2 regions of the Streptomyces sp. NPDC002640 genome follow, and region 2 is predicted to be linked to the other one. Evidence: riboswitches for the same ligand, from Rfam matches in the RefSeq annotation. Region 2 holds a riboswitch; the other holds the start of a gene.
What was found. Region 2 has a riboswitch for glycine ahead of gcvT (glycine cleavage system aminomethyltransferase GcvT). Riboswitches for the same ligand answer to the same signal wherever they lie in the genome.

Region 1 (15,595 bases), on a different contig from region 2:
TGTGCGACGGGGCCACGGTCTACGAGTGCTCCTCGCCGGACGAGGTGCACGCGCTGCTCCAGGGCGGCCAGGGCATCTTCGGCATCGCGGTGGGCGTGGTGTGGCGGGACGTCGAGAAGGCGCTCTCCCAGTTGCACGGCGAACGCGTGGACACCGGGGAGACCCTGATCGGGCACAACCCGGCGGACGAACTGGCCCGGCGGCGCGGCAACCGGGCGGTCTGAGGCCGGACCGGCGGCCCCACTGTCGGTGCCGTGCGGCACCATCGGTGGTGTGAGGTCCGCGCCGACGATTCTCCACCTCGACATGGACGCCTTCTTCGCCTCCGCGGAGCAGGCGTCCAAGCCGAGCCTGCGCGGCAAGGCGGTGGTGGTCGGGGGCCTCGGTCCGCGCGGAGTGGTGGCCACCGCCTCCTACGAGGCGCGCGTCTTCGGGGTCCGATCGGCGATGCCCATGGCCCAGGCCCGGAGACTGGCGCCGAACGCCGCCTACCTCGCGCCGCGGTTCTCGCTCTACCGCTCGATCAGCGACCGCGTGATGGCGCTGCTGCGTGCCCTGTCGCCGCTCGTGGAGCCGCTCAGTCTCGACGAGGCCTTCGTGGACCTGGAGGCCGGCGGGGTCGCCTGGGACACGGCCTCCGCGCGGCACGCCGGTGAGCGGCTGCGCGAGGACATCCGCGCGGCCACCGGACTCACCGGATCGGTGGGGCTGGCCGCGTCCAAGATGCTGGCCAAGATCGCCTCGGAGGAGGCCAAGCCGGACGGCCTGGTGCTGATCACCCCGGGCACCGAACGGGAACTGCTCGCGCCGATGCCGGTGCGGACGCTGCCGGGCGTGGGGCCCGCCACCGGGGACCATCTGCGCCGCGCCGGGATCACCACGGTGGGGGAGCTGGCCGAGGCGGGCGTCGACGAACTGGTGCGGCTGGTGGGCAAGGCGCACGGGCAGGCCCTGCACGCGATGGCGCTGGCGCACGACGAGCGGCCGGTGGTCGCCGAGCGGGAGACCAAGTCGGTGTCCGTGGAGGACACCTACGACGTGGACATCCACGACCGGCTGCGCATCCGGATGGAGGTGCAGCGGCTCGCCGACCGCTGTGTGCGGCGGCTGCGGGACGGCGGGCACTCGGGGCGGACCATCCAGCTGAAGGTGCGGCGGTACGACTTCTCCACGCTGACCCGTTCGGAGACGCTGCGCGGTCCCACCGACGACCCGGCGGTGGTCCAGGAGGCGGCGGCGCGGCTGCTCGAGGGGGTCGACACGACGGGCGGGGTCCGGCTGCTGGGGGTCGGCGTCTCCGGGCTCGCCGACTTCACGCAGGAGGACCTCTTCGCCCAGGCGGCTCAGGCCGCGCAGGCGGTCCAGGCCGCCGCCCAGGAGGCACGAGACGCCGCGCACGCCGAGCCGGCGGCGGAGGAGGCGGTGGCCCAGGGGGCCGAGGTGGCGCACCGGTCGCTGCCGGGGCGGGAGCCGTCCGTCGAACGCCCGGTGCGGAGATGGACCGCCGGGCACGACGTGCGGCACACGGCGCACGGGCACGGGTGGGTGCAGGGCAGCGGGCTCGGGCGGGTCACGGTGCGGTTCGAGACGCCGTACTCGGCGGCGCCCGGGCGGGTGCGGACCTTCGCCGTCGACGACCCGGAGCTCGAGCCCGCGGATCCGCTGCCGCTGGTGCCGGAAGCGGAACCCGAGGCGTCCGGGCCGCCTGCGTCGCGGCCGCCCGAGCCCGACGTGCCCGAGCCCGACGTGCCGGAGCCTGACGTGCCGGAGCCCGAACTGCCCCGGCCCGACCTGCCGGAGCGTGGACCCACCGAGCGTGACCGCAGGGGGCGTGAGGTGCGCGAGTCTGGGCCGTCCGAGTCGTCGGCGCCGAAGCCTTCCGGCGCCGAGCCGCACGGCACCGGTCCGCACGGTCCCGCTCCGGGCGCGACCGGGCCGGAGCGGCCGGCGGCGTGAGCGCCGTGGTGCGGGTGGGGGTCAGGCGTCCTCCGGGTCCGGGAGGTGGCCGAAGTCCCGGTCGGGGAGCGGGGCGGGGGGTTCGACGTCGAAGCCGTAGTGGCGGTAGAGGGTGAGCTCCTGCTCGGGGGAGAGGTGGCGGCCGACGCCGTAACCGGGGGCGTCCTTGATGTGGGCCCGGCCGTAGGGGACGCGGAGGGCGCCGTCCACCAGCTCGCTGGTCTCCAGCGGGACGAAGACGTCGCGCCCGAAGAGCCCGGTCCGGATGGCGGCCCATTCGGGGGAACCGCTGGCGTCGTCGAGGTACACCTCGTCGACCGTGCCGATGCGGTTGCCGTCGCAGTCGTACGCCTTGCGGCCTATGAGGTTCCGGGGATCGATGTCCGTCTGCACGTTCCCTCCTTCTGGTCGCAGCTCACTGTCGCAGCGCAGCCGTCGGCACCACCCAAGTGCACTTTGCGGGCGGCGGCCACTCGAGGGTCCGGCCCGGTACCTCGCTGGTAGGCTGGTCAGTGGCTGCCGACCCCGCGCGGGAGAGTCCTCCGAGAGCCTTCGGAGGCGCCGAAGGAGCAACTCCTCCCCGGAATCTCTCAGGCCCCTGTACCGCGCGGACGAGGTCACTCTGGAAAGCAGAGCGGTGCCCGTGACCCCGGTCGCAGCGCCGCTCTCACCGACGGTGAAAGCCGGACGTCCTCGGGCGGCCGGTGAAGCTCTCAGGTCGTGATGACAGAGGGGGAGGCCGTCGGGCACCCCACCGCCGTGGTGCCCCCCGAAGGTCGCGCAAGACCAGGAGGCCTCCGCCTATGAACGCCCCTCGCACCCCGCTCTCCGCCCTCGAGCAGGGCATCCCCTTCGAGCAGCGTCACATCGGCCCCGACGAGGGCGCCCGGGCGAAGATGCTCGCCCAGGTCGGCTACGGCTCGCTCGACGAGCTGACCGCCGCCGCGGTCCCCGACGTCATCAAGAACGCCGACGCCCTCGACCTCCCGGGCGCGCGGAGCGAGGCCGAGGTGCTCGCCGAACTGCGGGAGCTCGCCGACAGCAACCAGGTCCTCGACACGATGATCGGCCTGGGCTACTACGGCACCTTCACGCCGCCGGTGATCCTCCGCAACGTGATGGAGAACCCGGCCTGGTACACGGCGTACACGCCGTACCAGCCGGAGATCTCCCAGGGGCGGCTCGAGGCGCTGCTCAACTTCCAGACCATGGTCGCCGACCTGACCGGCCTGCCGACCTCCGGCGCCTCCCTGCTGGACGAGGGCACCGCGGCCGCCGAGGCGATGGCCCTCTCCCGGCGCGTCGGCAAGAAGAAGAACGGCCTGTTCCTGGTCGACGCGGACGCGCTGCCGCAGACCGTCGCGGTCATCGAGACGCGCGCCGAGCCGACCGGCGTCGAGGTCGTCGTCGCCGACCTGTCGCAGGGCATCCCCGCCGAGGTCGCCGGGCGGGAGATCAACGGCGTGCTGCTCCAGTACCCGGGCGCCTCCGGCGCGGTGCGGGACATCAAGCCGGTGATCGACCAGGCGCACGAGCTCGGCGCGGTCGTCACCGTCGCCGCCGACCTGCTCGCCCTGACCCTGCTGACCTCGCCCGGCGAGCTCGGCGCGGACATCGCGGTGGGCACCACCCAGCGGTTCGGCGTCCCGATGGGCTTCGGCGGTCCGCACGCCGGCTACATGGCGGTGCGCGAGCAGTTCGCCCGCAACCTGCCCGGCCGCCTGGTGGGCGTGTCGCAGGACGCCGACGGCAACCGGGCCTACCGCCTGGCGCTGCAGACCCGCGAGCAGCACATCCGCCGTGAGAAGGCGACCAGCAACATCTGCACCGCGCAGGTGCTGCTCGCCGTGATGGCCGGCATGTACGCCGTCTACCACGGCCCCGACGGGCTCAAGGGCATCGCCGAGCGCGTCCACCGGTACGCCGACCTCCTCGCCGCGGGCCTGAAGGCCGGCGGGGTCGAGATCGTCAACGAGGCCTGGTTCGACACCGTCACCGCGCGCGTCGAGGGCCGGGCCGCCGAGGTGGTCGCCGCAGCCCGTGAGCGGGGCGTCAACCTGCGGCTGGTCGACGCCGACCACGTCTCCGCCGCCTGCGACGAGATCACCGGCCGCCCCCAGCTGGAGAAGGTCTGGGCCGCCTTCGGTGTCGAGGGTGACGTCGAGGCGCTGGACGGCACGGCCGAGGACGGCCTGCCCGCCGGCCTGCTGCGCACCGACGCCTACCTCACCCACCCGGTGTTCCACCAGCACCGCTCCGAGACGGCCATGCTGCGCTACCTGCGCCGCCTCGCCGACCGGGACTACGCGCTCGACCGCGGCATGATCCCGCTGGGCTCCTGCACCATGAAGCTCAACGCGACCACCGAGATGGAGCCGGTCACCTGGCCCGAGTTCGGCGCGCTGCACCCGTTCGCGCCGGCCGAGCAGGCCGGGGGCTACCTGTCGCTCATCCACGAGCTCGAGGACCGCCTCGCCGAGGTCACCGGCTACGACAAGGTCTCCCTGCAGCCCAACGCCGGCTCCCAGGGCGAGCTGGCCGGTCTGCTCGCGGTCCGCGGCTACCACCGCGCCAACGGCGACCTGGACCGCACCGTCTGCCTCATCCCCTCCTCCGCGCACGGCACCAACGCGGCCAGCGCCGTCATGGCGGGCATGAAGGTCGTCGTCGTGAAGACCGCCGGGAACGGCGAGATCGACGTCGAGGACCTGCGGGCGAAGATCGAGAAGCACCGGGACGAGCTCGCGGTGCTGATGATCACCTACCCGTCGACCCACGGTGTCTTCGAGGAGCACGTCGCCGACATCTGCGCGCAGGTCCACGAGGCCGGCGGCCAGGTGTACGTGGACGGGGCCAACCTCAACGCGCTGGTGGGCCTCGCCAAGCCGGGCCACTTCGGCGGCGACGTCTCCCACCTCAACCTGCACAAGACCTTCTGCATCCCGCACGGCGGCGGCGGTCCGGGCGTCGGCCCGGTGGCCGTGCGTTCCCACCTCGCCCCGTACCTGCCGAACCACCCGCTGCAGCCGGCCGCCGGTCCGGAGACCGGCGTCGGTCCGATCTCCGCGGCGCCGTTCGGCTCGGCGGGGATCCTGCCGATCTCCTGGGCGTACGTCCGGCTGATGGGCGGCGAGGGCCTCAGGCGCGCCACCCAGGTCGCCGTCCTGGCGGCCAACTACGTCGCCAAGCGGCTGGAGCCGTACTACCCGGTGCTGTACACCGGCCCGGGCGGTCTGGTCGCGCACGAGTGCATCATCGACCTGCGCCCGCTGACCAAGGCGACGGGCGTGAGCGTCGACGACGTGGCGAAGCGCCTCATCGACTACGGCTTCCACGCCCCGACCATGTCCTTCCCGGTCGCCGGCACGCTGATGATCGAGCCGACCGAGTCCGAGGACCTGGCGGAGCTGGACCGGTTCGTCGAGGCGATGATCGCCATCCGCGCGGAGATCGAGAAGGTCGGCTCCGGCGCCTGGCCGGCCGACGACAACCCGCTGCGCAACGCCCCGCACACCGCGGGCACGCTGGCCGGCGAGTGGACGCACGCCTACGACCGGGAGACCGCGGTCTTCCCCGGCGGCGTGTCGATGCCGGACAAGTACTGGCCGCCGGTGCGCCGCATCGACCAGGCCTTCGGCGACCGGAACCTGGTCTGCTCCTGCCCGCCGCTGGACGCCTACGAGGACTGACCGACGAGCGTCGGCCGCCCCGCGCGACACGCGTCGCGCGGGGGACGGGGCCGGTGACAGCGCCCTCGCGCCGTCGCCGGCCCTCCGGCTTTCCCGGCGCCGGGCGGCCGCGTGCCGCAAGGCCCCGCGCCGGGACGTCGCCTCAGACCGCGGTGGCGAACCTGTGCGGAGCGATGACGCGGCCGTCGGGGAGGATCTCCCCGGTGTCCTCGAACAGCACGACCCCGTTGCACAGGAGGCTCCAGCCCTGCTCGGGGTGGTGCGCCACGAGGCGGGCGGATTCCCGGTCGGGGGAGTCGGCTGTCGGGCACGGCGGCTGGTGCTGGCACATGGTCGGGTTCTCTCGTTCTGTGGTCGTCGCTTCGGCTTTCGTGTCACGGCTGTACATCGCAGCCCCCCGTGGTGACCTCGTGCGGACAAGTCTCGCGCTCGCGGGAGCCGCTCCGCAGGGTTTTCGCGGTACGCCCCCTCAACGGTTCAGGACGCGTCACCCGGGCGGGCGGTTCGGGACAACTCGGCAGATCTTTCCGGGTGGTTCGGTCCTGGCCCGTTCGGACCAGGACGTGCCGCGCCCCCGCGGCGGCGAGCCGCGGGGGCGGGGGTGGGACAGGTAGGGGCGGTGGGACGACGGCGCCGGTCAGGCCGCCGGGCGCAGTGCGGGCGGCGGGCCCGCCGGGCCGCTTCTGCGGGTGAGCAGCGGCAGCAGTTCCGCGACCCGGTGCGGGCGGTGACTGGCGATGCCCGGCGGTGCCGGCGCCAGCGGGATCAGCAGGTCCAGCGCCTCCGGCACACCGGCGGCGGCGTCCGCCGTGACGTCGGCGTGCAGCCAGAGGGTCAGCATGTACAGGCCGGGGACGGAGAGCAGCCGCGGCTGGTAGGGATGCGGAGCCTCCTCGGCCTGGCGCAGGGCGTGCTCGGTCGACGTGACGTACGGGCCTTCGAAGAAGTGCGAGAAGGCCCAGCCGTCCGAGGTCTGCAGGGTGTCGGCGGCGGCCACCGCGTGGTCGCCGGAACGGATGAGGAAACGCCAGCCGGCCAGCCGGACGACGGGCACCCCTTCCGCCGTGATCCGGTCCAGCACGTGGACCGGCAGGGGGAGTTCGGGGTTGAGCGGTCCCTGGGCGGTGCGCAGGGAGGGCGTGCGCGGATCACGGATCGCGGCAGGGGTGCCGAGGGCCGCCAGAACGGTGCGCAGGGCGGCGGGAGGTGCCGGAGGGACGTGCAGCGGCATGGTGGGTCGCCTCTCTTTCGACAGGCACGGTGGCGCGCGGGCGGTGGTGGGACGGGCGCTGTCTGCTGCCAGCTCGAGGGGGGTCGGAGAGCCGCGCCGGACCGGTCGGACCACTCGGGCCGGGTCCGGCCCGATTCGTCACCGGGGTGACGGGACACACGGTCGTGGGCGCACGCGCTTCTCCGCCTCGTTTGCGCAGTTTATACGAGGCGTGTTCACGCGGTGTTTCGGCTAGCTGTTTTCCATGTGAACGGCAAGTTTTGTTCGCGCCGAAATTTCGCGGTGTTCCATCCCGGTTCTGCGAGGGCTTCCCGGGAGTGACCTCGGGGGACGTCCGCGGCGGGGTCGGCCGGTTTTCACCGCCGTAATGCCGGGGCTCCGAAGCCCGGTGAACCGCCTTGCGGGTCATGCCGAACGAATGTGCCGAATGGCGCTGGAGGTCAGCCTAACGGTCGGCCGGTCCTCATGGGGACGTTATCGATCGTCCAGGGCGGGCATCATCAGTTGCGGACCGGACGAGGGACCCGGGCGACAGACACACGGACACCGGCCGCAGAGGCGGCCGACCCATCCGAGGAGGACGCAGCGATGGGTGAGAAGCTCGAGGCAGGGTCGTTCGACCTGTCCGATCGCCAGCGCTACCGGGACAAGCTCCAGCGGTGCCTGGCGGGTCTCGAGAGGTTGCTGAAGGAGAGGCAGTTCGACCGCCCGAAGAATCTCATGGGACTGGAGGTCGAGCTGAATCTCGCAGGGTCCGACGGCATGCCGCGAATGATGAATGCGGAAGTGCTCGAGCGGATCGCGAGCCGTGATTTCCAGACCGAACTCGCGATGTTCAACCTCGAGGTCAACATCGAACCGCACCGGCTCGGCGGGCGGGTATTCGATCAGCTCGCCGAGGAGCTGCGGACGTCATTGTCATATGCCCACCGAAAGGCCGGGGAGGTCGACGCCGGCATCGTGATGATCGGCATCCTGCCGACGCTCGAGCGGGACGACCTGATCTCCGCGAACATTTCCGACGTCGACCGTTACACCCTGCTGAACGACCAGATCGTCTCGGCGCGGGGCGAGGACTTCACGCTGGAGATCGACGGGGTCGAACGGCTCACCACCACCGCGCGGTCGATCACCCCGGAAGCCGCCTGCACCTCGGTGCAGCTGCACCTGCAGGTGACGCCGGAGCGGTTCCCGGACGTGTGGAACGCGGCGCAGGCGGTCTCGGCGGCGCAGATCGCGATCGGCGCCAACTCGCCGTTCCTCTTCGGGAAGGAGCTGTGGCGGGAGTCGCGGCCGCCGCTGTTCCAGCAGTCGACCGACACCCGGCCGCCGGAGCTCCAGGCGCAGGGCGTGCGGCCGCGGACCTGGTTCGGCGAGCAGTGGGTGTCCTCGGTGGTCGACCTGTTCGAGGAGAACCTCACCTACTTCCCGGCGCTGCTGCCGATCATGGACGACGAGGACCCGATGGAGGTGCTCGACGCCGGGGGCACGCCCAAGCTGGCCGAGATGGTCCTGCACAACGGCACGGTCTACCGCTGGAACCGGCCGGTGTACGACGTGGCCGACGGGGCGGCGCACCTGCGGGTCGAGAACCGGGTGCTGCCGGCCGGGCCCACGGTGATCGACGTGGTGGCCAACGCGGCCTTCTACTACGGCCTGGTGCGGGCGCTGGCCGAGGAGGCGCGGCCGGTGTGGACGCGGCTGCCGTTCGAGGCGGCGGCGGCCAACTTCGAGGCGGCCTGCCGCTACGGGATCGACGCGCGGCTGGAGTGGCCCCGGCGCGGGCGGCTCGGCGGCACGCAGCAGGTGGAGGCGGTCACGCTGGTGCTCGACGAACTGCTGCCGCTGGCCCACGCGGGCCTGGAGGCCTGGGGGATCGAGCCGGCCGACCGGGAGCTGTACCTCGGAGTGATCGAGGAGCGCTGCCGACGGCGGGTGAACGGGGCCTCCTGGCAGGCCGCGGCCTTCCACACGGGGCTCGAGCGGGGGCTGTCCCGGCAGGAGGCGCTGGCCGCGACCACCCGGCGGTACGCGGAGCTGCAGTGGCAGGGCGACCCGGTCCACACCTGGCCCGCGGGGCTGCCGGACGCCCGGTAGGCCGGCGCGCCGGCCCCGTCGGCGCCGTCCTTCCCGCGCTGCGGTTCCGTCGCCGCCGCGCCGCCGGCCCGTCGTGCCGCGCGGACCGGGGTGGACGTCGTGCCGTCCGGTTCTGGCAAGCTGTGGGGCCGGTGGTGCGGCTGACGGAGGCGTGAGTGACGGGGTCGGGGTCCGAGATCGTGACGCGGCGGACGCTGCGGGACGAGACGCTGCTGGTGCTGGGCCTGTCCCTCGGGGCCAGCGCGGTGGCGGCGGTGATCAGTTTCGTCGGGTCGCTGACCAGGCCCGGAGGACTGAAGGACCAGGCGGCCACGCTCAACGCCTCCGCCGCGCCCGGCCGGCCCTGGCTGGACCTCGCCTGGCAGCTGTTCGGGATCGCCTCCGCGCTGGTCCCCGTGCTGCTGGTCGCGCACTTCCTGACGCGCGAGGGCGGGAGCCTGCGGACGCTCGGCTTCGACCGCACCCGGCCGTGGTCGGACCTCGGGCGAGGCGCCGCCGTCGCCGCGGTGATCGGCAGTGCCGGGATCGCGTTCTACCTCGCGGCGCGCGGCCTCGGGTTCAACCTCACCGTCGTTCCCGAGGCGTTGCCGGACGTGTGGTGGAAGTTCCCGGTGCTGCTCCTGTCCGCCGCGCAGAACGCGGTGGTCGAGGAGGTCATCGTGCTCGGGTACCTGCTGCACCGGCTGGGCGGACTGGGCTGGAGCCCGGTCGCCGCGCTGGCCGCCAGCTCGGTGCTGCGCGGCAGTTACCACCTCTACCAGGGCATCGGCGGGTTCGTCGGCAACCTGGTGATGGGCGTCGTCTTCGTGCTGCTGTACCGGCGGTGGGGGCGGGTGGGGCCGCTGGTGGCGGCCCACACGCTGCTCGACGTCGGGGCGTTCGTCGGGTACGCGCTGCTCGCCGGGCGGGTGGACTGGCTGCCCACCGCCTGACCGTGGCGCGCCCGGTCACCGCGGCGGCGCGAGCAGGTCCCCCTCGACGACGGTGACCGCGCGCCCGGTCAGCAGGGTGCGGTCGCCGCGCAGCTCGGTGCGGACCAGGCCGGAGCGGGCCGAGGCCTGCAGGCCGGTGAGGGTGGTGGGGCCCAGACGCCCGGACCAGAACGGCGCCAGGGCGGTGTGGGCGCTGCCGGTCACCGGGTCCTCGTCGATCCCGACCCGGGGGAAAAAGCCTCGGGAGACGAAGTCGTACCCAGCGGCGGGGTCGTCCGGACGGCAGGTGGCGATGACCCCGCGTTCCGAGCAGCGGGCGAGGGCGCCGAAGGCCGGGGTGAGGCCGCGCAGGGTCCGCTCGTCGGCGACCTCCACCAGCAGGTCGCCCAGGTCCGGGCCGGTGTCCAGGACGGTGAGCGGTTCGGCGCCCAGGGCCTCGGCCAGCCCCTCCGGCGCCTTCGCGGGGGTCAGCGGGGCGGTGGGGAAGTCGAGGGTGATCCAGCCGTCCTCGGACGGCACGGCGGTCAGGACACCGCTGCGCGAGGCGAACCGGACCGGCCCCCGGTGCGCGCCGGTCGCGTGCAGGACGTGTGCGGCGGCCAGGGTCGCGTGCCCGCAGAGGTTCACCTCGGTGACGGGGGTGAACCAGCGCAGGGCCCAGTCCGCCTCGCCGTCGCCGCCGTCGGGCAGCGGGTGGAGGAAGGCGGTCTCGGCCTGGTTCATCTCCATGGCCACGTTCTGCAGCCAGGCGTCGTCGGGGAAGCCGGAACGGGAGTCGAGGAGGAGTACGCCCGCCGGGTTGCCGGCGAACGGTCGGTCGGTGAAGGCGTCGACGAGTCGGATACGCATGGCAAGGACGGTAACGGCCCCGGTGGCGGCACGGACAAGGCCAATCGCCCTTCGGTGGACCGGGACGCGGGACGCGGCCGGTCCGGAGGATGAGACAGCACCCACCTGGAGTGACGGTCCTGTCGGCTGCTGTCATCATGTGCACGTGCGTGACTCTGGGATCGGTGTGGTGCGTTCCGGGAAGGGTGCGGGACTCGCTCTCGCCGCCCTCTCCGCGGTGGCGTTCGGTGGATCGGGTGTGGCGGCCAAGCCGCTGATCGAGGCGGGCCTCGACCCGCTCGAGGTGGCCTGGCTGAGGATCACGGGCGCGGCGCTGGTGCTGCTCCCGGTGGCCTGGCGGCACCGCGGGCTGGTGCGGCAACGGCCGCTGATGCTCCTCGGGTTCGGGATGTTCGCGGTGGCGGGCGTCCAGGCCTGCTACTTCGCCTCCATCTCCCGGATCCCGGTCGGCGTGGCCATGCTGGTGGAGTACCTGGCGCCCGCCCTGGTGCTGGGCTGGGTGCGGTTCGTGCAGCGCCGGCCGGTCGGGCGCGCGGCCGCGCTGGGCGTCGTGCTGGCGGTGGCGGGCCTGGCCTGCGTGGTGGAGATCTGGTCCGGCCTCGGCTTCGACGCCGTCGGGCTGCTGCTGGCGTTCGGCGCCGCCTGCTGCCAGGTCGCCTACTTCGTCCTCGCCGACCACGGCTCCGGCGCCGGGAAGCAGGCGCCCGATCCGCTCGGGATGATCTCCTTCGGCCTGCTGGTCGGCTGCCTGACGATGACGGTGGTGGCCCGGCCGTGGAACATCGACCGGGCGGTGCTGACGCGGTCCGTCGACATGGACGGGAGCGGGGTGCCGGCCTGGGCGCTGCTGCTGTGGATCGTGCTGGTCGCGACGGTCCTGGCGTACGTGACCGGCGTGGTGTCGGTGCGGCGGCTGTCGCCGGCCGTCGCGGGCGTGGTCGCCTGCGTGGAGGCCGTGGTGGCCGCGGTGGCGGCGTGGGTGCTGCTCGGGGAGCAGCTGGGGGCGGTGCAGATCGCCGGCGGCGCGCTGGTGCTCGTCGGCGCGCTGGTCGCCCAGTCCTCGGCGCCCGCCCCGGCGGCCCCGGAGCCGGTGGCCGGTGGCGGCGGGACGGTCGCGGCCGCCGCCGAACCGCTGGCGCGGGCCGGCGGACGGCAGGACGACTAGGCGACACGCCCGGCAGCCCGCCTGGGCCGGGGCAGCTTGCCTGGGCCTGGGCAGGGTGCACGGGGTGGAGGCGGGAGGGCCCGCCGTGGAGGGGTGCCGGATCCTCCGCGGCGGGCTCGGCTCATCCCAGGACGGCCGCGATGTGCGGCGGGACCTCGGTGCCGGGAGGGAGCTGGGCGTCCGGGAGCGGCGCCTCGTAGCCCTTGCGGAGGGGCAGGACGCCCGCCCAGTGCGGGAGTTCCAGGTCCTCCGGCTCGTCGTTGACGCCGCCGGTGCGGATCTTCGCGGAGACCTCGGTGAGGTCCAGCCGCACCACCGCCGTGGCGGCCAGCTCCTTCCTGTTCGCCGGACGCGACGCGCGCGAACGGCCCGGGACCACGTGGTCGACCAGGGCGTCCAGCGCCGCGCGGCGCTCCTCGGGGTCGGTGACCTGGTGGGCCGTCCCGTGCACCACCACCGAGCGGTAGTTGACCGAGTGGTGGAACGCCGAGCGGGCCAGCACCACCCCGTCGACGTGGGTGACCGTCACGCACACCGGCAGGCCCGGCTCCTCCTCGGTGCCCGCGCCCGCCATCCGCATCGGGCGGGAGCCGGTCGAGCCGTGCAGGTACAGGCGTTCGCCGACCCGCGCGTAGATGGTGGGCAGCACCACCGGCGCGCCGTCGCGGACGAACCCCAGGTGGCAGACCCAGCCCTCGTCGAGGATCGCGTGCACCACCTCCCGGTCGTAGGAGGCGCGGTTCGGCGAACGGGTCGGGACGGTGCGGTCGGTCGGCGTGTACTGCGCCCCCTGCATGGCGTTCTCCATTGCACTAGTGCATAATGTGGTTTGTGCTAGGAGATTATCGGATCGCAGGCCGTCGCGCCATGGAGATTGCCGCCGACGTGGAGCGGGCGGTGAGTGAGGGAAGGCTCGAACCGGGCCAACAACTGCCGCCCATGCGGGAGTTGGCGCAAGAGTTGGGAGTCAATCCGAATACCGTGGCGTCCGCGTACCGGACGCTGCGCGAACGCGGGGTGATCGAGACGGCGGGCCGCAAGGGCAGCCGGGTGCGGCCCCGGCCGGCCACCACGGGCCGCGAGGCGATTCAGATGCGGGTGCCGCCCGGCGCCCGGGACCTCTCCCGCGGCAACCCCGATCCGGCGCTCCTGCCGCCGCTGGCCCCCGCCTTCGCGGCGGCGACGGCCCGCGCGGACCGGGCGCCGGTGCTCTACGGGGACGATCCGCTCGACCCCGACCTGGTGCGGATCGCCCGCGCGGAGCTGGACGGAGACGCGGTGCCCGACGGGCCGCTCACCGTGACCTCCGGCGCGCTCGACAGCATCGAACGGGTCCTGGCCGCCCACCTGAGGCCCGGTGACGCGGTCGCCGTGGAGGACCCCGGCTGGCGGAGCGTCCTCGACCTGGTCCCGGCGCTCGGGCTGCGGGTGGCGCCCGTCGGCGTCGACGACGAGGGGCCGCTGCCGGAGGACCTGCGGCGCGCGCTGGCGGACGGGGCCCGGGCGGTGGTCGTGACCGGCAGGGCGCAGAACCCCACCGGAGCGGCGGTGGGCGCGGAACGCGCCGAGGAACTGCGGGCGCTGCTCCGGCGGCACCCCGACACGCTGCTGATCGAGGACGACCACGGGCACGGCATGGTCGACCTGCCGCTGCACCCGCTGGCCGGGGTCACCCGCTCCTGGGCGTTCGTGCGCTCCGTGGCCAAGACGTACGGCCCCGACCTGCGCCTCGCGGTGCTCACCGGGGACCCGGTCACCGTCGACCGGGTGAGGGGGCGGCAGCGGCTCGGGCCCGGATGGGTGAGCCGGCTGACGCAGCGGGCGGTGGTGCAGCTGTGGACGGGCGGGGCCGTGGACCGGGCCGCCGTCGCGGAGTCCTACGGGCGGCGGCGCCGGGCGCTGATCGCGGAACTCGGGCGGCGGGGCGTGCGGGCGCACGGACGCAGCGGGATGAACGTCTGGGTCCCGGTGCCCGACGAGACCGGTGCGGTGGCCGGGATGCTGCAGGCCGGGTGGGCGGTGGCACCCGGGGCGCGGTTCCGGACGGGCGCGGGGACAGGCGCCGGAACGGGTGCCGGGCCGGGGATCCGGATCACCGTGTCGGAGCTGGAGGAGGGCGAGGTGGCTCAGCCGGCCGAGGCGCTGGCCCGGGTGCTGGACGCGGGGCCGGCGCGGCGGTACGTCTGAGGCGGTACGTCCGAGGGGCCGGCCGCGCGCCGGGGGTTCCGCCTGCGCCGGCGGCCGGCGGTCCCGCGCGCGTGGGCGGTTCCCGCGGGTTCGTGCGCGGGCGGTTCCCGCGGTCCCGCGCGTGCGCGCGTGGGCGGTCCCCGGGGTTCGTGCGCGTGGGCGCTGCCGACGGTTCCGCCGGCGTCGGCGGTTGGCGGTCCCGCGCGCGCGAGCCGTCCCCGCGGTCCAGGCCCCCCGGCCGCGTGCGGGCGCCGTCCAGAGGCGCGGTCCCTCGTAGCATCGCCGCCATGATGAACCTCGAACGCCTGCGGGTCCTGGACGCGCTGGCGCGCCACGGGTCCGTCGGCGGGGCCGCCGAGGCGCTGCACGTGACGACTTCCGCCGTCTCGCAGCAACTGTCCAAGCTGGAACGGGAGGCAGGGGAGCGGCTGCTCGCCCGGCACGGCCGGGGCGTGCGGCTCACCGACGCCGGGCGGCTGCTGGCGGGGCACGCGGCGCGGATCCTGGCCCAGGCCGAGCGGGCGCGGGCGGAGCTCGAGGCGCGGCGCGGGACCGTGGCGGGCGACCTGCGGGTGGCGGCGTTCCCGACCGCCGCGCGGGGCCTGCTGCCCGGGGCGCTGGCGGCGCTGCGGGACGCCCACCCCGGCCTGCGGGTGCGGTCCCGGGAGGTGGACCCCGGGGCGGCCGTGCTGGGGGTGGCCCGCGGCGACCACGACCTGGCGGTGGTGCTCGACTGGCACGACCGGCCGCTGGCCGTTCCCGAGGGCCTGCGCACGGCCTCGCTGCTGGACGATCCCGCCGACGCGGCGCTCCCGGCCGCGCACCGGCTCGCGGGCGCGGCCGAGATCGACCTCGCCGAACTGGCCGGTGAGGAGTGGATCACCTGGGGCGCCGGGGAGTTCTGCCACGAGTGGCTGCTCGCCACCCTCCGGGCCCGCGGCGTCGAGCCGGACATCGCCCACCGGGCGCCCGAGACGCACACCCAACTCGCCCTGGTGGCCGCCGGTCTGGGGGTCTGCGTGATGCCGGCGCTGGGCCGGGACCCGGTCCCGGCCGGCGTGGTCACGGTGCCGCTGCGGCCGCGGGTGTCCCGCCTCGTCTACGCGGTGTGGCGCGAGGACGCGAACCGGCGGCCCGCGATCGGCGCGGTGGTCGCGGCGCTGCGCGCGCGGGGCGGGGGCGGCGGCGCGTGAGGGCGCGGTCCCGGCCCGCCGGGCGGCCGGCCCGTCAGCCCCGCGGGATCTTGCGGAAGTCCCAGGAGGCGACCGCGTCGGGGGTGAGACGGACCCAGGCGTGCCGGTGGTCGTGGGGCAGGGCCTCCAGACCGAAGTACTTCCGGGCGAACGACGCCTCGACCGGCTCGAGTTCGGGACACGGCTCGCCGGTGCGGGGGATCTCGCCGACGAACTCCGCCGTGCCGGACAGCTCCGCGCCGCGCAGGTCGCCGTACTCGGCTCCGGAGTCCACCACCACGGCCACCCGCGGGTCC
Region 2 (15,595 bases):
TCTCGAGGGTCTTCACGTCCGCCGGCGCGACCAGGTCGTAACCGTCGATGTCACCGGCCTGGAGCGCCTGGCGGCGGCCCTCCTCGGTGTCGATCGTGCGGATGACGATGTTCTTGACCTTGGCCTTGTCGCCCCAGTAGTCGTCGAAACGCTCGAGGGTGACTTCCTTGTTGCCCTTGTTCCAGCCCTTGATCTTGTACGGGCCGGTGCCGGCGACCGTGCCGGCCTTCTGGCTGTACTCGGGGTACGTGATGGCGTCGCCCTTGGCGGTCGCCGCCTGGTTCTTGTACTCCGCGATCGCCTTGGGCGAGTGGATCGCCAGCGCGTTGAGCGAGAAGCCGCCGGGGAGGTTGGCGGAGGGCTTCTTCACCTCGATGACGGCGGTGTTCTCGTCCTTCGCGGTGCAGGACTTGTAGTTGGCCTCGGGGGCCTCCTTGTCCTCGTTCTTGGCGAAGCCGCCCATGACGGTCTGCCAGTAGTAGGACACCGCGCTGGACTGGTAGGTGCCGGTCCAGTTGAACCAGTGGTCGTAGTTGGCGCACACCGCCGCGGCGTTGAACGCCTCGCCGTCGTGGAACTTCACGCCCTTGCGGAGGTTGAAGGTCCAGACGGTGCCCTCGTCGTTGGACTCCCAGGTCTCGGCCAGGCCGCCCACCAGCTTGCTGCCGCCGGACTCGTGCTCCAGCAGGGCCTCGAAGGCCTGACGGGTGACGCGGAACGTCTCGCCGTCGCTCGCGAGCGCCGGGTCGAGCGAGCTCGGGTCGCCCGGGGCGCCGAAGACGAAGGTGTCCTTGGCGCCGTCGCCGGAGCCTTCCTTGTCGCGCTCGCTCGTGCACGCCGACGCGATCATTCCGACCGCCAAGACGGCCGTTATCGCCCGAGCGACGCGGGATTTGACTATGCGCATACGGGGCCACTCCGGGGTTCACTGGTGGGTGCGTACTGACCGGCCGAACATTACTCAGCCCGCTACGCGGGGAGAACAGTCCGCATAGTGGTGATACCTAGCTGAGATCTGAACAGCTGACGAACCCGGCATATCGCCTCGCCGGACGCGTCCCCAACTCCCTTGCGAAACACGGGGGAAACAGCCGTAACCTCCGCCCGAACTGGGCGAACGTCCTGCGGCGGAGGTTCAGTTGACGGCCGGGTAGCCGTATCCGCCGCGCGCCGGGCCGTGGGCGTCGCGGTCGTAGAAGGGGCGGGCGTTGGCCCGCATCCAGAGGACGACGGGGTCGTGGTCATCGGCCATGGCGACCGTGGAGACCGCCAGTCCGTCCGGCACCACGCCGACGGACTGGCCCATCATCGACCGCACCGACTCCACCGCCGCGGGCGACGCCTCGTACACGTCGAGCCCGATGGCCAGGTAGGGCGTGCCGAGCGCCGGCTGCACCCAGGCGCGGCGCAGCGCGCGCACCGCCGGGGTGCGGTGGGCGTTCTGGGCCAGCAGGGCGTAGAGCTGCGGGACCTCGATGGCGGGTTCGGACAGCCGCAGCGGCCCGGCGGGCTGGCGGTCCAGGCCGGTGGCGATGCGGCGCAGGTCCAGCCAGGGGACGCCGACGCCGCCGCCGGGGGCGTGCGGGTTGAGCCAGAGGCCGTGGTGGCCCGGGTAGAGGGCACGGGCCACCTCGATGGCGTCGGTCACCTCGTACCCGCGGCTCCAGCCGCTCGCGGACAGCTCCTGGGCGGACGTCACGCAGGGCGCGTAGGCGTACCCGTCGACCTCCATGCTCCCGTACTGCGCGTCGGGGGCGCCGGCCAGGCCGTGCCAGAGCAGCATCCACACCTGACCGGCGGACGGGGTCGCGAGCGCGCGCAGCAGCGCCTCGTAGGCGTCATAACGCCCGGGCGTGACCTGGCGCAGCATCTGCTCCACGTGCCCGGCGGCGGCCGTGCCCGACGCGCTCACCTCAACCAGCCCTTCGCGAAGACATTGGTTCCGCCCCATCGACGTCCGACAGCGAGTGTTCGACCGGGATTATGAAACCAGCTTAAGCGGCGCGGCAGACACCACCTGGAGCGAGCGGAAACCTCCCGGCCGGTTCCCGCGGGCGCGGCGGGGGATCAGACCGCGCCGTAGAACGGCGGCACCTTGGCGCGCAGGTAGTCGCAGACCGGGTCCGGGACGGCGTCCAGGAGGACCAGGTTCACCGGCCACCGCACCGGGTGGCGGCCCAGGGCGCGGCCGAGCGCCTCCAGCGGCAGGGCGCGGGCGTCGCCGGACGGGGCGTCCCAGGTGGCGAGCTCGACGCCGACGAACATCGCCGGCTCCGCCGTCTCGACGGCGGCCAGGCAGCGGCGCGCGGTGGCGACCACCCCGACGGCGGCGAACTCCTCGGAGGCGGCGCGCAGGAAGTCCACCGGGTCCTCCCGCCAGTCCGGCTCCCAGAGCCGCACCCGTCCGCCGCGGCCCGCGCCCTCGGGTCCCGCGGCACGGCAGAGTTCGGCGACGGCGGCCGGGGTCAGCGGAAGCCCCACCGCGCCGTCCGGGTTCACCACGACGCCCACCTCGGGCGGCAGCCCGCGCGCGAACTCCACGACCGGCGCGACGGAGAACGACATGTGGGGGCCGGCCACGCGCCGGAGCTGCTCCTGGGAGCTGAAGACCGGGACGAAGATCTGCCCGCCCAGCTCCACGGTGGGCAGGTCGAGGGTCCGGCTGTCGCGGTCGCCGCCGGCCGGGAGCGGGATCCACACATGGCTGCGGGTCAGCACCTCCAGGACCCGGCCGCCGGCCGACTCCGAGCCCGGGGCGGCGGCCGAGGCCGCCAGCACCTCCTCCAGCTCGTTGCCGGGCCATCCGCCCCTGAGGGTCTGGTCGTCCGTCGCGAAGTTCATGGTTACCGCCTGGAGTTCCCGCGCTGCCGCTGTCTGTCCGCTGGTCCGCCGCCGTCCGCGGCCGTCCGCGGCACGTCAGACTACGGGACGCCCGGCCGCCGGACGCCTCGCGCGCCGTGCGGGGCGAACCCGATCCCGTCGAGGACGCGCGCCGCCGTGCGGTCCAGCAGCACGGCCGAACCGCAGTCCCGCGGCAGCCGGCCCCGGGCGACGACGTCGGCGAGGAGCTGCCCGACCGCCTTGCGGTGCCGCGCGAAGGCGTACCGGGACACGCCGCGGCCGCGGGCCCGCTGCCCCTGCAGGGCCTCGGCGGGGGTGACGTCGAGCAGCACGAGCCGCAGCGTCCCGCCCCGCCGCCGGGCGGCCCGGCCCAGCCAGGAGCGGACCCACCGCTGGGTGCCGCAGTCGTGCACCACCACCGGCGCCGTCCCGCGCAGGGCGCGCCGCAGCCCGGCGTAGTGGTCGAGCCGCACCAGCGGCCGGTACACCGCGTACGGCATGGCCTGGGGCATCCGCGCGTCCCACCGGTCCCGGGTGTCCTGGGAGTCGATCCGGACCGCGTCCGGTCCGACGGTCCGCCGCATCATCGTGGACTTGCCGCTGCCCGGCAGCCCGGTGACCACCACCACGTCGCGCGGCCCGAAGACCAGCCGCGCGCCGACCGCGGCGCCGCCCACGCCGCTGCCGCCCCGCAGGTCGCACACCCCGTCCGCCACGGTCCCCGCGGCCGCGCACCGCGCCGTCCGGTCCGCGCCCTGGGCGCGCACCGCCCCCTGCGCCCGTGTCCCCGCCCGTGTCCCCGCCCAGGAACGCGCCCGGTGGCGCGCCCCGGGGCCGGTCACGGGCACGGCATGGCCGGCGCCGGCGATCGTCCTCTTCACGTGGTCGTCCTCCCCCATGGGTTCGGGACCTGGAGCATCCCCCCCGAGTGTAAAGAGAAGGCAATGCGCCGGTCGTCTCATTTCCGCCCGGTTCCCGCCACAGTCCCGCAACACACGGGGGGTCCGCCAGGCCCGGGGAGGCCGTGCGATGATGAGCGCGCCAACTGCATACCGGCCGCTTGAATCCGCGCGGGAGAGTCCCGGGTGACGGACACCATGTCCTGTCCCGGGCGCCGAAGGAGCAAGTCCCTCCCTTGAATCTCTCAGGCCCAGTCACCGCGCGGGCGAGGCACATCTGAAAAGCGGTCCGCCCCGGCGGGCCCACCCACGGTGCAAGCCCTGACCCCGGCCGGCGGTCATGGCGAACCTCTCAGGTTCCGATGACAGATGGGGAGGAACACTCCGTCGTCATGCCTTCGCCCGTACCGGGAGTTTGCCCATGAGCAGTTCCGACCTCCGTCACACCGCGCTCGACGCCCTGCACCGCTCGCTGGGCGCGACCATGACCGACTTCGCCGGCTGGGACATGCCGCTGCGGTACGGCTCCGAGCGTGACGAGCACAACGCCGTGCGCACCCGGGCCGGCCTCTTCGACCTCTCCCACATGGGCGAGATCACGGTCACCGGCCCGCAGGCCACCGCGCTGCTGAACCACGCGCTGGTCGGCAACATCGCCACGGTCGGCACCGGCCGCGCCCGCTACACGATGATCTGCCGGGAGGACGGCGGCATCCTCGACGACCTGATCGTCTACCGCCTGGGTGACTCCGAGGCCGGTTTCCCGCACTACATGGTCGTCGCCAACGCCTCCAACGCCCAGGTCGTCCTCGACGCCCTCACCGAGCGCGCCGCGGGCTTCGACGCCGAGGTCCGCGACGACCGGGACGCCTACGCGCTGATCGCCGTGCAGGGCCCCGCCTCCCCGGGCATCCTGGCCTCCCTCACCGACGCCGACCTGGACGGCCTGAAGTACTACGCGGGCCTGCCCGGCACCGTGGCCGGCGTCCCGGCGCTGATCGCCCGCACCGGCTACACCGGCGAGGACGGCTTCGAGCTGTTCACCGCCCCGGTCCACGCCGAGCGGGTGTGGCGGGCGCTGACCGAGGCGGGCGCGCCCGAGGGCCTGATCCCGTGCGGCCTGTCCTGCCGCGACACGCTGCGCCTGGAGGCCGGCATGCCGCTGTACGGCCACGAGCTCTCCACCTCCCTCACGCCCTTCGACGCCGGCCTGGGCCGGGTCGTGAAGTTCGAGAAGGAGGGCGACTTCGTCGGCCGCGCCGCCCTCGCCGAGGCCGCCGAGCGCGCCGCGACGAACCCGCCGCGCAAGCTGGTCGGCCTGGTCGCCGAGGGCCGCCGGGTCCCGCGCGCCGGCTACCAGGTGGTGGCGGACGGCGAGGTGGTCGGCGAGGTCACCTCCGGCGCGCCCTCCCCGACGCTGGGGAAGCCGATCGCGATGGCCTACGTCGACGCCGCGTACGCCGAGCCCGGCACGGCCGGCGTGGGCGTGGACATCCGGGGCACCCACGAGCCGTACGAGGTCGTCGCGCTGCCGTTCTACAGGCGCCAGAAGTAGCCTTCCGCCGCACCCTTCCTTTTCCCGGTTCTTCCGGACCCTTCGGAAACTCCCCGCGTACAGGAGAATCTCAGCCATGAGCAACCCCACGGACCTGCGTTACAGCAAGGAGCACGAGTGGCTGTCGCCCGTCGAGGACGGCGTCGCCACCATCGGCATCACCAAGTTCGCGGCCGACGCCCTCGGTGACGTCGTCTACGCCCAGCTCCCCGAGGTCGGCGAGACCGTCTCCGAGGGCGAGACCTGCGGCGAGCTGGAGTCCACCAAGTCGGTCTCCGACCTGTACTCCCCGGTCTCCGGCGAGGTCACCGAGATCAACGAGGACGTCGTCAACGACCCGTCCCTGGTGAACTCCGAGCCCTTCGAGGGCGGCTGGCTGTTCAAGGTCCGCGTCTCCGAGGAGCCGGGCGACCTGCTCACCGCGGACGAGTACACCGAGTTCGCCGGGAACTGAGCCTGATGTCGACGCTCAACACGCCCCTGCACCAGCTCGACCCCGAGGTCGCCGCGGCGATCGACGCCGAGCTGGCCCGCCAGCAGTCCACCCTCGAGATGATCGCGTCGGAGAACTTCGCTCCGGTCGCCGTCATGGAGGCCCAGGGCTCGGTCCTGACCAACAAGTACGCCGAGGGCTACCCGGGCCGCCGCTACTACGGCGGCTGCGAGCACGTCGACGTGATCGAGCAGATCGCGATCGACCGCCTCAAGGAGCTCTTCGGCGCCGAGCACGCCAACGTGCAGCCCCACTCGGGCGCCCAGGCCAACGCCGCGGTGATGCACGCCCTGCTCAAGCCGGGCGACACCATCATGGGCCTGAACCTGGCCCACGGCGGGCACCTGACCCACGGCATGAAGATCAACTTCTCCGGTCGTCTCTACGAGGTGGTCCCGTACCACGTCGGCGAGGACGGCCAGGTCGACATGGCCGACGTCGAGCGCCTGGCCAAGGAGGCGCGGCCGAAGCTGATCATCGCCGGCTGGTCCGCCTACCCGCGGCAGCTGGACTTCGCCGCGTTCCGCCGGATCGCGGACGAGGTCGGCGCGTACCTGATGGTCGACATGTCGCACTTCGCCGGCCTGGTGGCCGCGGGCCTCCACCCGAGCCCGGTGCCGCACGCCCACGTCGTGACCACCACCACCCACAAGACGCTGGGCGGCCCCCGCGGCGGTGTGATCCTCTCCACGGCCGAGCTGGCCAAGAAGATCAACTCCGCGGTCTTCCCGGGTCAGCAGGGCGGCCCGCTGGAGCACGTGATCGCGGGCAAGGCGGTGGCCTTCAAGGTCGCGGCGTCGGAGGAGTTCAAGGACCGCCAGCGGCGGACCCTGGAGGGCTCCCGCCTCCTGGCCGAGCGCCTGGTCCGGGACGACGTCACCGCCGCCGGCGTCTCGGTCCTCTCCGGGGGCACGGACGTCCACCTGGTCCTCGTCGACCTGCGCGACTCGGAGCTGGACGGGCAGCAGGCCGAGGACCGGCTCCACGAGATCGGCATCACCGTCAACCGGAACGCGGTCCCGAACGACCCGCGCCCGCCGATGGTGACCTCCGGCCTGCGCATCGGCACGCCGGCGCTGGCCACCCGCGGCTTCGGCGCGGAGGACTTCACCGAGGTCGCGGACGTCATCGCGGAGGCCCTCAAGGCCCCGTCGCCGTTCCCGGCCGACACGGCCGCCGCGCTGCGGGGCCGGGTGGAGGCCCTGGCCGCGAAGCACCCGCTCTACCCGTCGCTGTGACCTTCGCGACGGCGTGAGCAGCCCCGCACGGCGCGTATGAATTTCGTACCGCCTGGGGCTTTACGTACGATTCCCGTATGTGCCGGGGGCGTCCCGCCCGCCACCGTCCGGTGGGCGTGACGCCCCTCGCGCCTTCCCCCCACCCCCGCACCGCCAACGATTCAACGAGGAGTCGACGTGGCCGTCTCGGTCTTCGACCTGTTCTCGATAGGCATCGGCCCGTCCAGCTCCCACACGGTGGGCCCGATGCGCGCCGCGCGCATGTTCGCCGCCCGCCTGCGCAACGAGGACCTGCTGGAGGCCACCGCCTCCGTCCGCTGCGAGCTCTACGGCTCCCTCGGCGCCACCGGCCACGGCCACGGCACGCCCAAGGCCGTCCTGCTCGGCCTGGAGGGCGACTCGCCGCGCACGGTCGACGTGGAGTCGGCCGACGAGCGCGTGGAGAAGATCAAGGAGACCGGTCTCCTGCGCCTGCTGGGCGACCACGAGATCCCCTTCGACTTCGACGCCGACCTGGTCCTGCACCGCCGCGAGACCCTGCCGTACCACGCCAACGGCATGACCGTCGCCGCGTACGGCCCGTCCGGCGAGGAGCTCCTGCACAAGACGTACTACTCGGTCGGCGGCGGTTTCGTGGTCGACGAGGAGGCCGTCGGCGCGGACCGCGTCAAGCTGGACGACACGGTGCTGAAGCACCCCTTCCGCACCGGCGACGAGCTGCTGCGCCTCACCAAGGAGACCGGCCTGTCCGTCTCCTCCCTGATGCTGGAGAACGAGAAGGCCTGGCGCACCGAGGAGGAGATCCGCGCCGGTCTGCTCGACATCTGGCGGGTGATGCGCGAGTGCGTCGACCGCGGCATGTCCCGCGAGGGCATCCTCCCCGGTGGCCTGAAGGTCCGCCGCCGCGCCGCCGTCACCGCCCGCCAGCTCCGCGCGGCCGGCGACCCGCTGGCCCACTCCATGGAGTGGATCACCCTCTACGCCATGGCGGTCAACGAGGAGAACGCGGCCGGCGGCCGGGTCGTCACCGCCCCCACCAACGGCGCCGCGGGCATCATCCCGGCGGTCCTGCACTACTACCTGAACTTCGTTCCGGGCGCGGACGAGGACGGCGTGGTCCGCTTCCTCCTCGCCGCGGGCGCGATCGGCATGCTCTTCAAGGAGAACGCCTCCATCTCCGGCGCCGAGGTCGGCTGCCAGGGCGAGGTCGGCTCGGCCTGCTCGATGGCGGCCGGCGCCCTCGCCGAGGTCATGGGCGGCTCGCCCGAGCAGGTCGAGAACGCCGCCGAGATCGGCATGGAGCACAACCTGGGCCTCACCTGCGACCCGGTGGGCGGCCTGGTGCAGATCCCCTGCATCGAGCGCAACGGCATGGCCGCGGTGAAGGCCGTGACCGCCGCGAAGATGGCGCTGCGGGGCGACGGCTCGCACAAGGTCTCCCTGGACAAGGTCATCAAGACCATGAAGGAGACCGGCGCGGACATGTCGGTCAAGTACAAGGAGACGGCGCGGGGCGGGCTCGCGGTGAACATCATCGAGTGCTGACCGGCCGTACCGACCGGCCGTGCCCCGCGCGGGCGGACGCCCCGACCGGCGTCCGCCCGCGCCGCCGTTTCCACCCCCCGGACGGGCCCGCCCCGGCCTAGGCTGGCTGCGACGGTCTCCCACCGTGAGGAGCGCGCCATGCGTCCGCCCGCCGGCCTCGTGCCGCCCTGTGCCCTGGCCGAACTGTGGGCCGTGCGGCACGGGCAGAGCACGGCCAACCTCGCCTTCGCCGCGGCGGCGGAGTCCGGCTCCACCCGGCCGGTCCCGGGCCGCGACCGGGACGTCCCGCTCTCCGCGGCGGGCGTCGAGCAGGCGACGGCACTGGGGAGGGTGCTGGCCGGGTGGTCCGAAGGCGGGCCCGACCTGGTCGTCTGCTCCCCCTACCTGCGCGCCCGGCAGACCTGGGAGCTGATGGCCGCCCACGCCGCCGCCCTCGGCGTGCCACCCCTGGAGACCGTGGTCGACGAGCGGCTGCGGGACCGGGAGATGGGGGTCTTCGAGCTGCACCCGCCGCCCGCGCTGCGCGCCCGCGCCCCGGAGGAGGCGGCGCGGCGCGAACTGCTGGGCGACTGGTACTACCGGCCGCCCGGCGGCGAGGCCTTCACCGACGTCGCCGTCCGGGTCGGGCAGCTGGTCTCCGACCTGAGCCGGGCGGCACCCGGCCGGCGGGTCCTGTTCGTCGCCCACGACGGCGTCCTCGCCGCCCTGCGCCACGTCCTCGCCGGCGTCGGCGCGGACCCGCCCGAGCACCTGCCGCCGGTGCCCAACGCCTCGGTGTCGCACTGGCGCGGCGACGGGCACCGGCTGCGTCCGGTGCTCTGGGGCGACACCGCCCATCTGGCACCGCCCGTCTGACGCCGCCGATCCGACGCCGCCGAGCTGACCCCGCCCGTCCGACCCCGCCGGGCGGCGGGTGACCCCCGGGCCGGTGCGGGCCGCGCCGACGGCGGCGGTACGCTCCCGCCGGGGCCGCCCCCGACGGGCGGCACGGGAGGGAACGCGGGCATGCACGGAGCCAGGGGAACGGCACAGCGACGGACGACGGTGGCCGCGGCGGTCCTGGCCACCGTGCTCGGCGCCGCGGGATGCGGGCCGGACGCGCCGCCGGACCGGCCCGCCGCGTCGGGTGCCGACGCCGCTGCGGCCGCCGCGCCGTCGTGGGAGTTCCTGCACGTCGCGGACTTCCGGGGGCGTCTGACCGATGTCGCCGCCCTGGCCGGGGACGACGTCTGGGCGGTGGGCACCGAGGACGACGGCGAGGCCGTCGTCCTGCTCCACCACGACGGTGCCCGCTGGACCCGCGAGCCGCTGCCCGAGGCCCTGGGTGACGTCCGGTACCCGCCGCGGCTCGAGGCGGCCGGCACCGAGGAAGTGTGGCTGGTGCCCGCCGCGGGCAGCGCGGGCAACCCGTCCTGGGCGCGCTGGGACGGCGCGCGCTGGTCCGCCCTGCCCGGTCCGCCCCGGGACGCCGACGCCGCGCTCCACCTGCTCCCGGCGGCGGGCCCCGACATCGAGGTGGCGGGTCCGGACGACGCCTGGGTGCTGGCCGGCCCGCACACCGCCGTGCACTGGGACGGCGGGCGCTGGACCCCGACCCGGCTGCCGCACCCCGCCGCCGACCTGGCGGTGGCCGGGCCGGACGACGTCTGGGCGGTCGGCCACCGCACCACGGGGCCGGGGACCGAGTACGTGGCCGGTCTGCCGTACGCGCAGCCCGCCTCGGCGCACTGGGACGGCACGTCGTGGAAGCCGGTGGAGACCCCCCGGTACCGCTTCGACGAACCGCTCCCGGCCGAGCCGGGCGCGAGCCTCGACCGGGTGCTGGCGCTCGACGGCGGCGAGGTCATCGCCCGGGGAAGCCACACGTTCAACCACGGCGAACTGGAGAACGAGCCGCGGAGCGAGGACATCCGCCTGCGGTGGGACGACTCCCGGTGGGTCGGGCAGGAGCCCCCGCCCGGCCGCTGCGACCGCGCCCCGGTGGCGCGCGTCGACGGAGGGCTGCTGGTCGACGGCCACCGGTACCTGACCGGCGACGGCCGGTGCGTGCGCATCGGCCTTCCCCGCCTGCCGGCGTCCACCGGGGCGGGCGGGACGTCGAAGCAGTCGCTGCGGGTCGAGGGGACGCAGCGGGTCCCCGGCACCGGCGAGTGGCTGGCCGCCGGACACGTGCGGGTCGACCGGTCCGGCGGGCCCTTCTCCGCGCCGGTCGTGGTGCGGCTGCGGAGCGGCGGCTCCTGACCGTCCGCCGCCCGGCCGCCGGGCTGCCGGGCTGCCGGGCCGCCGGGCCGCACGGCCGCCCGCGGGTCCGGTTACGCCGCGGGCGCCCGGCGGGCCGCCGCGAGGGTGAGGGCGATGTCGATGATCATGTCCTCCTGGCCGCCGACCAGCCCCCTGCGGCCGCACTCCATCAGGATGTCGCGGACGTCGACGCCGTGGCGGGCGGCGGCGACCTCGGCGTGGCGCAGGAAGCTGGAGTAGACGCCCGCGTACCCGAGCGTGAGGGTCTCCCGGTCGACCCGGACGGGACGGTCCTGCAGCGGGCGGACGATGTCGTCCGCGGCGTCCTGGAGCTTGAACAGGTCGCAGCCGTGCGCGTAGCCGGACAGGTCGGCGACCGCGACGAACGCCTCGAGGGGGCAGTTGCCCGCGCCCGCGCCGTGGCCGGCGAGGGAGGCGTCGACGCGGCGGACGCCGTTCTCCACCGCCACCACCGAGTTGGCGACGGACAGCGAGAGGTTCTCGTGGGCGTGGATGCCGATCTCGGTCTCCGCGTCGAGGACGTCGCGGTAGGCGCGGACCCGGGCGGCGACGTCGTTCATGGTCAGCCGGCCGCCGGAGTCGGTGACGTAGACGCAGTGGGCGCCGTACGACTCCATCAGCCCGGCCTGCCGGGCCAGCTGCTCCGGCGCGGCCATGTGGGAGAGCATCAGGAAGCCGGAGACGTCCATGCCCAGTTCGCGGGCGGCGGCGATGTGCTGCGCGGAGATGTCGGCCTCGGTGCAGTGGGTGGCCACGCGGACCGAGCGCACGCCGAGGTCGTAGGCGTGCTTCAGTTCGTCGATGGTGCCGACGCCCGGGAGGAGCAGGGTGGTGAGGCGGGCGTTCTTCAGGACCGAGGCGGCGGCCTCGATCCACTCCCAGTCGGTGTTCGAGCCGGGGCCGTAGTTGAGCGATCCGCCGGCCAGGCCGTCGCCGTGCGCTACCTCGATGGCGTCCACGCCGGCCTCGTCGAGCGCCAGCACGATGCGCTTGACGTCCTCGGGGGTGATCCGGTGCCGGACGGCGTGCATGCCGTCCCGGAGGGTGACGTCCTGGACGAAGATCTCGGTGCTCACTTCGCGGTCTCCTTCGCGGCGGCGATCCGCTCGGCCATCCGCACGGCGGCCGAGGTCATGATGTCGAGGTTCCCGGCGTACTCCGGCAGGTACATGCCCGCGCCTTCGACCTTGAGGAAGACGGACACCTGGTGGGTGGGCCGGGCGGTGTCGCCGTCGGCGAGGAGCGTCTCCACGGGCTGGTCGGCGGGGATCGCGGTGATCTGGACGTCCTGGACCATCCGGTAGCCGGGGACGTAGGCGGCGACGTCGGCGACCATCTTCTCGACGGACTCCGTGATCCGCCGCTCCAGGTCCGCGGTGTCCTCGCCGTCGTCCAGGGTGACCAGGGCGAACACCGTGTCGCGCATCATCAGCGGCGGCTCGGCCGGGTTGAGGATGATGATCGCCTTGCCGCGGCGCGCGCCGCCGACCCGCACGACGGCCTCGGAGGTCGTCTCGGTGAACTCGTCGATGTTGGCCCGGGTGCCGGGGCCGGCCGACCGGGAGGCGATGGAGGCGACGATCTCCGCGTAGGCCACCGGGACGACGCGGCTGATCGCGGCGACGACGGGGATGGTGGCCTGGCCGCCGCAGGTGACCATGTTGACGTTGGGCGCGTCCAGGTGTTCGTCCAGGTTGACCGCGGGGACCACGTACGGGCCGATGGCGGCCGGGGTGAGGTCGATCATGCGGATGCCGAGCGGGCGGAGCCTGGCGTCGTTGGTCCGGTGCGCGCCGGCCGAGGTGGCGTCGAAGACGATGCCGATCTCGTCGATCTGCGGCGACCTCAGCAGTCCGTCCACGCCCTCGTGGGTGACCTCGAAGCCGAGGCGGGCGGCGCGGGCCAGGCCGTCGGACGCCGGGTCGATGCCGACCATGACGCCCATCTCGAGGTGCTGCGCGGTGCGCATGATCTTGATCATCAGGTCGGTGCCGATGTTGCCCGACCCGATGACGGCGACCTTCGTCTTGCTCATCGTCGTGTTCCTCGCGGGGAAGGTGTGGGGGGTCAGCTGAAGGTGACGGAGACCGGGCCGAGGCCGGTGACCGTGGCGCGCACGGCGTTGCCCGCCGTCACGGGGCGCATGGGGCCGAGGGCGCCGGAGAGGACGACCTGGCCCGCGCGGAGCGGGGAACCGAGGTCGCGGGCCTGGCGGGCGAGCCAGACCAGGGCGTTGACCGGGTCGCCGAGGCAGGCGGCGCCGTCGCCGGTGGAGACGGTCTCGCCGTCGATCGTCATGGCCATCTCGGCCGTCACGGGGTCGAAGTCGTCCAGCGGGACGCGGCGGGTGCCGAGCACGTAGCCGCCGGCGGAGGCGTTGTCGGCGACGGTGTCGCCGAAGCTGATGTCCCAGCCGGCCACCCGGCTGCCGCAGATCTCGAGGGCGGCGACGGCGTGGTCGACGGCCTCGCGGACCTGGGCGTCGTCCAGCGGCCCCTCCGCCAGGTCGGCCTTGAGCACGAAGGCGATCTCGGCCTCGACCCGGGGCTGGAGGATCGCCGCGGCCGGCACGACGGCGCCGTCGGCGTACTCCATGTCGTCGAAGAGGACGCCGAAGTCGGGCTGGTCGACGCCGAGCTGCCGCTGGACGGCGGTGGAGGTCAGGCCGATCTTCCGGCCGACGACGGTGGCGCCCGCCGCGACGCGTTCGGCGGCCAGCGCGGACTGCACGGCGTAGGCGGCCTCGACGTCGTCCCGGCCGATCAGGTCGCGGACGGGGGCGGCGGGTACGCCGGTGGCGGCCGCCTCGCGGAGCCGGGCAGCGGCGGCGGCGATGCTGTCGGGGCCGACAGCGGGCTGGGTGTGGGGCATGGCGTCCAATCTGCTCCACCGGGCGGCCGTTCTCCATGGCGGCGTTCCACTCAGCGGTACGCTGTTCCGTATGGAAGACCGCCGGACCAGGGACGACAACGACACCGTCCTGGGCAAGGCGCTGGCGATCCTGCGGGCGTTCGGCCCGGCCGACTCGGTGCTCCCGCTGGCCGAGCTGGTGCGGCGCACCGGTCTCGCGAAGGGCACCGCGCACCGGGTCGCCGGGGACCTGGTGCACCACCGGCTGCTGGACAGGACCGGGCACGGCTACCAGCTCTCGGGCGGGCTGTTCGAGCTGGGACTGCGCGCCGCCTCGGAGCGGACCCTGGTGGAGCTGGCGATGCCGTTCCTCCAGGACCTGTACGAGCGCACCCACGAGACGGTGCACCTGGGGGTGCGGCAGGGCGGCGAGGTGCTGTACCTGACGAAGATCGGCGGTCACCGGCAGGCGAAGGCGCCCTCGCGCACGGGTGGGCGGATGCCGGTGCACTGCACGGCGATCGGCAAGGTGCTGCTGGCCCACGCGGACGAGGACGAGCGGGCGGCGGTGCTGGCGGGGCCGCTGGAGCGGCGCACGCCGCGGACGGTGGTCGCGCCGGGGATGCTGGGGCGGCAGCTCGCGAAGGCGGTGGAGACGGGGGTCGCCTACGAGCGGGAGGAGTCGACGCCGGGGCTGCTGTGCGTGGCGGCGCCGGTGCTGAGGCCGGACGGTCGCACGGCGGTGGCCGCCGTCAGCGTCACCGGGCCGGTGGGACGGTTCCGGCCCGAGGCCCACGCCAACACGGTGCGGTCGGCCGCGGCGGCCCTCGCAGCCGTCCTCGCCACCCGCCCCCGCCACCGCACCTGACCTCCGCCACGGCACGGGATCGGCCGGCCTGTCCTGCCGCCGCCCCGCTACGGCACCGGGTGGGCGACCGGCGGGGCGGGGCCCTTGGGCTGGGACGGCAGCGAGGCGAAGAGATGCGCGTCGTTGTGCAGGACCAGCAGGGCCGTGTCGTCGGCGGGGCGGCCCCCGGTGTGGTGGAGCAGCGCGGACTCCAGGGAGCCGAGGAGGTACCGCGCGGTGACCGGACGGCCGCGGGCCGCGCCGGTCAGGGTCTCGGGCAGCGGGAAGAGCCGGCCCCGGTCGTCCCGCGCCTCCGTGACGCCGTCGGTGTGGAGGATCAGGGCGTCGTCGGGGCGCATCCGGCCGCAGTGGGTGACCGGAACGTGCTCCGGCAGGGGGAAGACCCCGAGCGGCGGCAGCGGTTCGGCCTCGGACAGCGGGCGGGTGGGGCCCACCCCGACCCGGTACGGCCACGGGTGGGCGCAGTTGACCGCGCGCAGCACGCCGTCCCCGCGGATCTCCAGGAGCAGCAGCGTCACGAACTCCTCGCCCGCGGGGTGCTGCCCCTCCTGCGCGCGGCGCCGCAGGTGGCGGGCGAAAGCCCGGTCGAGGCGGCGGAGCACCCCGCACAGCTGGTGCTCCTCGTGCGCCGCCTCGCGGAAGCAGCCGAGCACCGCGGCGGCGGCGGGGACGGCGTCCAGGCCGTGGCCGCGGACGTCGCCGATGAGGGCGCGCACACCGTGCTCGGTATCCAGCACCTCGTAGACGTCCCCGCCGATCACCGCGCCGGGGTCGGCGGAGCGCTGGACCGCCGCCACGCCGAGGCCGCCGACGCGGGGTGGCAGGGGGCGCACCAGGACGCCCTGGGCGGTGGCGGCGATGTCCCAGGACCGGTCCAGCTCCCGCAGCAGCGCCCGGCGGGTGTGGAGGATCATGCCCGTGCCGACGCCGAGGAGGGCGGCCGTGGTGACCGGCCGGACCCACGCGGCGCTCCTCTCCCCGGTGACCTCGGCGATCAGCCAGTGCCCGGCGACGACCGTGCCCCACAGAGCGGTCAGCCCCAGG

Region 1: another riboswitch for glycine. It lies ahead of gcvP (aminomethyl-transferring glycine dehydrogenase); the one in region 2 lies ahead of gcvT (glycine cleavage system aminomethyltransferase GcvT).

What each region holds. Positions count from the first base shown of each region.
Region 1 covers NZ_JBSFVZ010000008.1:260,986-276,580, reverse strand. Annotated here, with positions in the region: gene ACWD3O_RS13965 (MerR family transcriptional regulator) at 1-224, shown strand, start outside; gene ACWD3O_RS13960 (DNA polymerase IV) at 274-1,956, shown strand; gene ACWD3O_RS13955 (PRC-barrel domain-containing protein) at 1,978-2,349, opposite strand; glycine riboswitch at 2,477-2,572, shown strand; gene gcvP (aminomethyl-transferring glycine dehydrogenase) at 2,760-5,645, shown strand; gene ACWD3O_RS13945 (DUF5999 family protein) at 5,788-5,976, opposite strand; gene ACWD3O_RS13940 (hypothetical protein) at 6,283-6,876, opposite strand; gene ACWD3O_RS13935 (glutamate--cysteine ligase) at 7,465-8,973, shown strand; gene ACWD3O_RS13930 (CPBP family intramembrane glutamic endopeptidase) at 9,129-9,905, shown strand; gene ACWD3O_RS13925 (PhzF family phenazine biosynthesis protein) at 9,921-10,754, opposite strand; gene ACWD3O_RS13920 (EamA family transporter) at 10,894-11,919, shown strand; gene ACWD3O_RS13915 (pyridoxamine 5'-phosphate oxidase family protein) at 12,041-12,727, opposite strand; gene ACWD3O_RS13910 (aminotransferase class I/II-fold pyridoxal phosphate-dependent enzyme) at 12,751-14,106, shown strand; gene ACWD3O_RS13905 (LysR family transcriptional regulator) at 14,394-15,299, shown strand; gene ACWD3O_RS13900 (pyridoxamine 5'-phosphate oxidase family protein) at 15,334-15,595, opposite strand, start outside.
Region 2 covers NZ_JBSFVZ010000004.1:243,553-259,147, forward strand. Annotated here, with positions in the region: gene ACWD3O_RS07720 (ABC transporter substrate-binding protein) at 1-907, opposite strand, end outside; gene ACWD3O_RS07725 (enhanced serine sensitivity protein SseB C-terminal domain-containing protein) at 1,136-1,912, opposite strand; gene ACWD3O_RS07730 (enhanced serine sensitivity protein SseB) at 2,068-2,841, opposite strand; gene ACWD3O_RS07735 (AAA family ATPase) at 2,922-3,608, opposite strand; glycine riboswitch at 3,903-4,011, shown strand; glycine riboswitch at 4,012-4,119, shown strand; gene gcvT (glycine cleavage system aminomethyltransferase GcvT) at 4,162-5,295, shown strand; gene gcvH (glycine cleavage system protein GcvH) at 5,372-5,749, shown strand; gene glyA (serine hydroxymethyltransferase) at 5,755-7,026, shown strand; gene ACWD3O_RS07755 (L-serine ammonia-lyase) at 7,204-8,571, shown strand; gene ACWD3O_RS07760 (histidine phosphatase family protein) at 8,710-9,426, shown strand; gene ACWD3O_RS07765 (hypothetical protein) at 9,577-10,812, shown strand; gene dmpG (4-hydroxy-2-oxovalerate aldolase) at 10,884-11,909, opposite strand; gene ACWD3O_RS07775 (acetaldehyde dehydrogenase (acetylating)) at 11,906-12,868, opposite strand; gene ACWD3O_RS07780 (2-keto-4-pentenoate hydratase) at 12,901-13,704, opposite strand; gene ACWD3O_RS07785 (IclR family transcriptional regulator) at 13,775-14,551, shown strand; gene ACWD3O_RS07790 (PP2C family protein-serine/threonine phosphatase) at 14,599-15,595, opposite strand, start outside.